Regions from separate parts of the Succiniclasticum sp. genome, predicted to be linked through region 2. Evidence: riboswitches for the same ligand, from Rfam matches in the RefSeq annotation. Region 2 holds a riboswitch; each other region holds the start of a gene.
The links. A riboswitch is a leader RNA that binds a small molecule or an ion and turns the genes downstream of it on or off. The one in region 2 is predicted to bind cobalamin.

Region 1 (3,156 bases), on a different contig from region 2:
CCTTTTCAAAGGCAGCCACATCTGCGGCCATGAAATCTTCTAAAGCACCCCAGTAAACCGTCAGTTTCTGCGTACCGGGCTTCAGTGATTCTTTCTTTTCGCTGCCGCAGCCACTGAGGGAGAAAAGCAATAGGCCGGCAAGAGATAAGGCGCAAACAGTTCTCAATTTTCTTTTCATTACACAGACTCCTTTTCCGTAGGATTGTGAGAGTAGATTAATGAATTATATAATATCCTTATATAATATAATTCGTAAAACAAAATAATTACTGATTTATAATTACTGATTTATCAGAACAATTTTATCAAAAAGTATGTATTTCCACAATAGTTAAAACAAAAAAAGTATAATATATTTTAATGATCAGGTCTGCCATATGCAAAACAACCTGCTAACGATACCAGTTATTGATAGCAAGTAAAATTAATAATCTTTTGACAAAAATTAATAAATAGCTTGACATTCTTAATAATAATTATTATTATAATAATGAGCTGAGAAACTGTGATGGTTGAAAGAGAGTCAGACAGTTTTCCGGTGAAGGGTAAGTTAAAATTTAATACAACAATAAATACAGGTGCCCGCAAGGGCCCAACAGAGAAGTCCGGTGCAAGTCCGGCGCGGTCCCGCCGCTGTAAGGGGGAGCGAGCTTCAAGCGTGTCACTGAAACCAAGGTTTTGGGAAGGCGAAGCGAGTGATGAATCCAAGTCAGAAGAACTGCCTGTATGGAACCCATTTCTTAACCCGCGAGCGACGGGGAGGAGATGACTGCGTGGCCGGTAACCGGCTGGCAGCTGCCTTCAAACCGTCTTTTCATAAACGAAAAGACGTTTTTTAATTCAGTTTATATTACGGCCTGGACAACCGTCATATAATGATTTGCCATTCTCAAACCTTCCGAATTTACGTGCGGGGTAACAGAGCCGGACACTTTGTTACCCGCACGGGTCTGAAGGTAAAAGAGGGGAATCGGGGCAGCGGCAGTGATCACTCTCACACGAGCTTGTTTTTTTATGCGGTAATATCCATCCGGCGACGGGTGGTTTTACATAGATTCAGCGACCGGGCGCATTTCCCGGAAGGAGAATCACTATTCTATATGAGGAGGTAAATTGTTTATGGCTGAAGAAACCAACATCGAGCAGTCCAAATCCAAGCCGATGACTGACAAGGAGTTGGAAGAACTTCTGCGTAAGTCCGAACAAAACGCGTCTTACCCGGATGTTCCGTTTGATGAGTTTACAGTCCCCACGCCGGAAGAATGGGTGGCGGCCTGTAACGAACTGTTAAAAGGCAAGCCTTTTGACAAGATGATGTACACCAAAAACTATGAAGGCATTACCTTCGATCCCATTTACACTCTGCGTAAATGGAAAGACATCCTGCCTACGGATGATTATCCTGGCATGGGCGATTTCCTGCGCGGCAGCACGGTGAATGGGTATGTTCATGAACCCTGGGGCATTGCGCAGGCATGCGATCTCACCGAACCGCAGGAAAACAATGAACTGCTGAAATTTGAAATTTCCAAAGGCAGCACGGTTTATCACGTACGGGTTGACAGTGCTACCCTGGCAGGCGTGGACGTAAAAGATGCTGAAAAACCCGGCGATAAAGGCGTAAGCCTGACCACGCTGGAGGACATGCATACCATGCTGGATGGGCTAGATCTGGAAAAGATTCCCTATATGTTATATACAGGGGAAGGTTCTGCCCGTCTGCTGGCTATGACCGTAGCCGCGCTGAAAGCTGCCGGCAAGAAGATTGAAAAGCTGCATGGTATTATCGGTGCCGACCCCATCGGCGAGCTGGTAAAGAACGGCAAGACGGCTGAAAGCCTGGATGCTCTGTATGATCAGATGGCAGGCGTAATCAAATGGGCGAAGAAAAACGCTCCCGGCCTGCGCACCATCCTGGTTCGCAGCACCGTATTCTCCCTGGGCGGAGCGGAAAGCGTTCAGGAAGTTGCCTATACCTATGCGGTAGCGGTTGAATATGTACGCCAGATGATGAAACGCGGTCTGGATATCCATGACATTTCCCAGGCGATTGCCTTCGAATTCAACCAGGGTGCCAACTTCTTCATGGAAATCGCAAAACTGCGTGCAGCCCGTCAGATCTGGGCCAACATCATGAAGGAATTCGGCGCGGAAGAAGCAGACCGTGCTTCCTTCGTGCATGGTCGCCCGGCAACCTTCACTAAGACGGTAATCGACCCCTATGTTAACATGCTGCGTAACTGCACCCAGTCGTTCTCCAGCGTAGTTGGCGGTGTTAACACCTTTGAAAATGAACCTTTTGACGAACTGATCCGCAAAGGCGACACCTTCTCCCGCCGTATTGCCCGTAACATCCATATCATGCTGCAGGAAGAATTCGGCATGCAGGCGCCTATCGATCAGGCCGGCGGCTCCTGGGCAGTAGAAGCGCTGACCAAGCAGATCACCGAAAAGATTTGGGCTAAATTCCAGGAAGTAGAAGCAGCTGGCGGCGTTATCGCTGCCCTGAAAGACGGCAGTATCCAGAAAGGCATCGCTGATGTCCTGGCTGCCCGCTTCAAAGCGCTGGAACTGCGTAAAGACCGCGCAGTCGGCGTTAATATGTATCCGAATATGACGGAAGAACCGCTGGATCCCCGTCCGGAAAATACCGAAGAAATCAAAAAGATCCTGGCTGCTGCAGTTGAAAAATATGAAGCTGACGTTGATGCAAAAGAAGCGGAAGCAAAACTGGCTGCTGTTAAGGCTGCTGCTGCGGACGTTCTGGTTGACGCGGAAGCGGAAGCATTTGCTGCCGGCGCCACGATTGGTCAGGTTGCCAAAGCGGCTGCAAAAGAAGCTTGCGGCTGCTGCTGCGACGTAACCGTAGAACCGATTGCGGAACATCATTGGACCGAACGGTTCGAAGCCCTGCGCAAAGATACCGAAGCCTATATTGCCAAGACCGGCAAGAATGTGGAAGTGTTCCTGGCTAACATGGGCCCGATTCCGCAGCATAAAGCCCGCGCTGACTTCTCCACCAGCTTCCTGCAGGTTGGCGAATTCAACGTGCATCTGAATAACGGCTTCCAGGACGACGAAGGCAAACCCAATTCCCGTTGGGAAAAAGCTGCGGCTGCCCTCAAGGCCGGCATCGACGAAGCAGGCACTCCGTAT
Region 2 (3,156 bases):
AAAAACCACGTTTTTACCCTGATCCAGATAGTTAATAATATCATCCGCGCCTTTCTGATGCGCTTTGGAAATAATATCATGATCTTTGACCATCGGCATATAAACCAGAAGCTGTTCTTTATCCTTCAGGTCTACGATTCCTTCCACGATATTTTTAGCTACCAGCACATCACTGTCGCCCTGCGGAATTGCCAGCACATCGCATTCCTTAATCAGACGGACTGCTTTCAGCGTCATCAGTTCCGGATCCCCGGGGCCTACGCCAATACTGTACAGTTTACCCTTCATACTTCGTTTCTCCTTTATCTTTTCAAAAATTTATAGCAATTTATTGTTTCCGGATCAAATACCCCTGTTATTTTTTGCCGCGTCATTTTGATGCAGTTTCAGCAATTGGTCTGCATTGGCAGTTTTTCCTAATAATCCGTAAACATTGGAAAACAGGATGGCGCCGGTCTTTACTTTCCCATGTACCCGTTTCTGCATGTAGAAATCAATTTTTTTAACCGCCTCTTCCATCACCGTTTCAAACAGGCCTTCCCGCTTCAGGATCTTTGTCATTTCATCTGTTGTCAGCGCCTGATAAATCTCTTTACCTATCTCCGGAGCAGCGCCGTGGAAAAGAGCCTGCAGGGCCAGAAACTCCGAACGGCAGTCGGCATATTTGGAATGGGTATTCATAACCCCCTGGGCCAGTTTGATCAGTTTACCGGAATGGCCGATGATCAGAACACTCTCAAAGCCTTTCAGTACTGCATAATCCAACAGTTCTCCTACAAAATTGCTGCAGGTCACTGCCGTGCTGATATCAATTTTCATCTCATCCCGGGTAAAATCGGCTCCGTAATTACCAAAGAATACCAGCAGATCCTTGCAGCCGGCCGCCTTACGGGAATTCATTTCCGTATACATGGTATCGATCAGGGCCCGGTCGCTCATGGGTTCTACGATTCCGCTTGTGCCCAGAACGGAAATACCGCCCTCAATCCCCAACCGCGGATTGAATGTTTTAGGAGCAATGGCTGCGCCGTCCGGAATTGAGATTACGACACGCAGGGTTCCTTCAAACCCGTACCGGTCCATTGCTGCCAGAACTTCCTGCGTTATCATTTTGCGCGGCACCGGATTGATTGCGGGGCCGCCTACCTTACAGGCCAGTCCCGGCTTCGTCACCTTTCCTACGCCGATCCCGCCCCAGATTTCCACTTTTTCATCCATCTGTTCAACCGAAGGGGTCTGAGGCTGCATCACAGGCTCTTCCCCCGGGATCTTACTGTTTTTGTCAGATACCGTGGCATAAATCAGCGTTCCGTTTGTATCGTCCGGATCATCCCCGCTGTCTTTGCGGATCGCACAACGGACAAACCCGGGTCCCCGCAGGATATCCAGCACGTCCAGCGTCAGCGTAATTCCTTTCGGAGTATCCAGCCGGATCGAATCAGTTTCTTCCCCGGAAAGGAGCATCACCGCGGCAGCCTTGGAAGCAGCTGCGGCACAGCTGCCGGTCGTATAGCCGCGACGCATCAGTTTACCCTGAGAAACAACAACATCCTGTTCCATAATTCTGTCATACACCTTCTCACGAATCACCGGTAAATACCCCTGTTTATTGCAGGCAGCCTGGCCGGCGGTTCCTTACATAACAAAAAAGACTTCCGCATCCACAGGCAGAAATCTTCATAGTTAACCCAGGACGCAGCATCCTATACAATGCTCTCGCGCCTCTGCGTTACGCCATTTCCATCACTCGTGGATTACGGTGCATTAAATCCGGGCAGGTTGCTGACTGTAAGCAGTGTTTACAGAAAAGCTGCATAACAGCGACGGGATCGTGACGGAATTGCACCGTCTTCCCTTTTAAACGGACTGTACCCGGATATATTCATTTGTCGCTGATATTGAATTATACCATAGTTGGAGCCCCGACACAATATTTTCAGTGAGGAATTCCTACAATATATTAAGTTTTTTCTAAATTTTTTGTATGACGGACAAAATCCTTGCTTCCCTGCCGTTCCGTATATTAAAATTATACCATAGATCGAAGTACTGCTAATCTGCCGAAAGAAGTGTTATATATGCTGGATATCCGTTATGAAGACGAGGCGCTTCTGATTGTGAACAAGCCGCCCGGTATCCTTGTCCATCCCACAACAAAAGAAGATTGCAATACCCTCTCAGCCAGTATCAGCCGTTACTACCGGCAGAATGGCTGGAATCTTACCCTGCACCCGGTCTCCCGGCTGGACCGGCAGACCTCCGGCCTGGTCGTTTTTGCCAAACTTCCTGAAATCCAGGGGCAGCTGATTAAGCAGGGCATGCAGAAAGAATATTTTGCCCTGGTTACCGGAGTTCTGCCCGCAAGACACGGAATCATTGATTTCCCGATCGCCCGAAAACCAGGCAGCATCATCGAACGGGAGATACATCCCGAAGGCAAGCCCTGTAAAACGGAATACCGGCTTATATCCGCCGGCCCCATTTCCCTGGTCCGGTGCCGTCTTTACACAGGAAGGACACATCAGATCCGCGTGCATTTCGCCGGTATAGGCTGTCCCCTCTGGCATGATAATTTATACGGAAACATTCCGGGGCCTCCCCTGCGTCACGGGCTCCACGCCTGTAAAATCGCTTTTGTACATCCCTGGACCCGTGTATTTCTGGAAGTAACTTCCGCATTGCCGGAAGACTTACGCCTGGCGTGGCAGAACAATCTAAACTAGTGTATACTGCCTGTCCCATTATGTGCTATAATATATGCACAGAAGTAAATCACGGAAAAGCTGACTAATTTTCAAGGAGGTTTATTTTATGCCATTAGTTGATACAAAAAAAATGTTCAGGAAAGCCTATGAAGGACATTATGCCGTAGGCGCTTTCAACGTAAACAACATGGAGATCATCCAGGGTATCGTGGAAGCCGCCATCCAGGAAAAGGCCCCGTTGATCCTCCAGGTCTCCGCCGGTGCCCGTAAGTATGCCAAGCATATTTATCTGACCAAACTGGTAGAGGCAGCGGTCGAAGACACCGGTCTACCCATCTGCCTGCATCTGGATCACGGTGCAGATTTTGAAATCTGCAAAGACTGTGTGGACGGCGGTTTCACTTCCGTTATGATCGACGGTTCCAAGTATCCTTTTGAAGAAAACATTGAA
Region 3 (3,156 bases), 160 kb from region 2:
TAAAGCCCGTATTACCAGTTACAGGATTTGTATTGGCCCAACTCATATTAATCACACTGTTTTTGCCGGTAGTAAGATTTCCTATTGTTATAGCTGTTTTGGATTCATCCATGATAGGTTGTTTATCCGTTGTGCTTTCATAAAATAATGACGTTTCACCACTAAAATCATCTCCCCATTGAGAAAAATCTTCATCGTAAGAAGTTCCAGGTGTTAATATGCCGTTTTTTACAAACCAGTATGTATTAACCGAATATTCTTCTTGATTTTCAAAAGGTGCTCGTTCTCCTCCAGTTACGCATATAGTTCTGTCCATTGGTGCCCAATGTTCATTATCCATAACTTGTTTGGAATTATATGTCTTTTGAACATCGCCAATTTGAATGCTCGAACCAGAATCCTGCAATGAATGCACAACATCAAGTTCTGAATATTTTTCTGGGTGTTCATTCATATAATCTGTAAAATCATTTTCTTCGCCATACCAGCGGTTAGGATCCCAACTATTCATCAAATCATTGGCACGATTTAATTCTTCTTGTGACAGCGAAACCACATAATATTTTGGCAAATATTTTTTCATATATGTGCTGATGCCTTCCGTATCTTCTTCGTGTATCAACCGATATAACTCCTGTGCATAAACCGGGTTATGAAATATATACTCATTTGCAAGATTTTTATTCCAAAGAGGACCCGAGTTGCTTTGGATAACCAGTACTTTATATTCATTTTTTTGCTTGTCAGGATTATAATATCTTGCTACCACAGAATTAGGTAAATCGTCATCAGTACTATCTGATAAATCATACGCATAATCAATACCATATGTAAAATCTTTACCGCCATATATGGGATTCAATGAATATTCCGGATTGTAATCTAATACTTTTAACAAATCTGCATCTGCGGATTTGAGGACATTATAACTTTTATTATAGCTCAACCTGTACATGTCTTTAGCATAAGGTATATCCCCTGGTTCCATGTAATAGCTGGCATTTCCTTTCGTTTCGGTTAATGTTTCGGCATGTACATAGGGAACAGCTGTAATAAAACAGATTGGTATAATACATCCTGCCCGAAGGAAATGTTTTATTCTTTTTTCAAGATTATAAAAATATTTCCTTTTTGAGTAGTGGCGTTTCATATTTTTCCCCTTCTTAAAATAATTATTTAGGATATCGTTGACAAGTTACCTTGCCAACGATATCCCCTATTATAAAAGTTTTATCAATAACTAAAGATTTTTACTCTTTGCGCATGGCCTCGATTTCTTCACGTGTCAGATGAGGCCGAAGAACTGTTTGTACCGTTCCTGCAGGAATAGTACCAAAAGAGTTAACCGTTAAGTTCGTATTCAGTGCCAATACATGAGGGTCTCCACCAAAATCATTACTTGATCCACCATATTTTTTCAGAGCCACCGTTTTCTGTGTCCCGTTGGACAGGCAGGTTCCGATTGCGCCTTTCGTATAAGCAGAATTAACAACACCAAAGACAAATTTTGTAGCAGTAGCCATGTTTAGTCCTCCTTTACTTTAAACGCCATAACTTTAACATTAACCGGCTTCAATTAGCCGTTTCACAACGAAGCTTTTCATCATACAGTTTTCATTCCACCCTGGCTCACGCTCACAGGCATCCCTCCTTTTAAGTACCGGCTGGCAGGTATAACCAGTATCAGAAAAACAAAAAACCGATTCCTCTGTTGATTAAGAAGAACCGGTAGTTAACAGTAATATGCGAATTTGGGTATACTTAACAAGACGGTACGTGAAAAGGACACACATATCGCCTGTCATTTCCGATACAAAGACAATGAGTCCCGTTTTTGTCAATACGAAACACACTGCTCCAAAAGCATGTCATACAGTTACACTGCGACAGTCCTTCCGAATCAGATATACCCCAGCTTGTACTCGCAAGGTTTCAGGGTAGTCGATAATAGGTGGCACTCTGGCTGAGTTCATCATTCTGTTATCCCTTTGTGAGAGGACTGCGATAACAAAACTCCCCATACAGTTGCGGTAGCAGTTCCGGATTCCCACCGGATTCCCCACTTGGCCTTGCGGCCTCTATTACCCCTCTGTGTATTTGACAAGGTACATAAAGCAAAACGTAATTAAACATTAATTAGAAATTAATATTAATTAGCTTTATATTCTTAATTCTACTTAATCCTGTATAAATTGTCAAGCGCCTTTTTTATTATTTTTGCCTGCGGTTTCAAAAATGTGATTTTAATAGCCAATTGGTAAACCAAAAAAACACAAAAAAAAATTCCCCTTCTGTTTTCAGAAAAGGGGAAAACGTTTCAGTTTGCGCCGGATAGTTTTGGTTTTAATTAAAGATTATACGGAAACTCCATTATTTTTTCTTAAACGCGACCTGCTTCGGGCCTACGTTTACCACGTCATCCGGGATGATCACATCGTCGAAGCTGATGCTGCGGGTGTGTAAAGTGTGGCACCATTCGTGTTCGTTCCGATGCAGGAAACCGAGCATCACGATGGGGATCCAGCTGTAAATGAAGATGGGATATGCCAGAAGATACAGCCAGGATTTAAAGGAAGCGCGAATCTTCCAGAGCACCGCGACCGGGAAGATGTACTGCCCTACGCCGATGATCTGCCAAACCTGGATGGGAAGCACTTCATACAATACGTTTGTGTAGAAAGGAACCAGATTGTAAATGTACGTGCAGATGACAAAGAAGGTGGACAGCAGCAGGAAATACGGCTGTACCAGATTGATCATACCGTCCAGCACCACGATGTTGTGCTCGGTAATCCCCTTCCACAACATTTTCGGGATGTAACGGTTGGCTACGTCAAAATGACCCTGCGCCCAACGTTTGCGCTGGTTCCAGGCCGCTTTGAAGGTCAGAGGTTTTTCATCATAGATGACTGCGTCATGGGCCCAGGTAGTAGGAATGTTTTCCATCAGGGCCTTCATGGTGAACTCCATGTCTTCGGTCAGGCAGGTAGCGCCCCAGCCGTACTGCTTCAGCAGTCTGGTATCGATGCACATGCCGGTGCCCCCTAACACGCAGGACAGACCGATGTTATATTTTGCCAGATGCCAGATGTGGTTTACGATCCAGAAAGAAATGGAAAACATGCCGGATACCCAGGTATCGGTAGGATTTTTGGA

Region 1: another riboswitch for cobalamin. It lies ahead of ACZOWY_RS02325 (methylmalonyl-CoA mutase family protein); the one in region 2 lies ahead of cbiD (cobalt-precorrin-5B (C(1))-methyltransferase CbiD).
Region 3: another riboswitch for cobalamin. It lies ahead of ACZOWY_RS01495 (hypothetical protein); the one in region 2 lies ahead of cbiD (cobalt-precorrin-5B (C(1))-methyltransferase CbiD).

Annotation. Positions count from the first base shown of each region.
Region 1 is NZ_DBMCWA010000003.1:15,193-18,348, forward strand. It holds gene ACZOWY_RS02315 (ABC transporter substrate-binding protein) at 1-178, opposite strand, end outside; cobalamin riboswitch at 560-740, shown strand; gene ACZOWY_RS02320 (hypothetical protein) at 699-839, shown strand; gene ACZOWY_RS02325 (methylmalonyl-CoA mutase family protein) at 1,162-3,156, shown strand, end outside.
Region 2 is NZ_DBMCWA010000002.1:212,319-215,474, forward strand. It holds gene cobI (precorrin-2 C(20)-methyltransferase) at 1-288, opposite strand, end outside; gene cbiD (cobalt-precorrin-5B (C(1))-methyltransferase CbiD) at 343-1,590, opposite strand; cobalamin riboswitch at 1,757-1,891, opposite strand; gene ACZOWY_RS02135 (RluA family pseudouridine synthase) at 2,079-2,723, shown strand; gene fba (class II fructose-1,6-bisphosphate aldolase) at 2,812-3,156, shown strand, end outside.
Region 3 is NZ_DBMCWA010000002.1:54,452-57,607, reverse strand. It holds gene ACZOWY_RS01495 (hypothetical protein) at 1,251-1,523, opposite strand; cobalamin riboswitch at 1,933-2,098, opposite strand; gene ACZOWY_RS01490 (glycosyltransferase family 2 protein) at 2,371-3,156, opposite strand, start outside.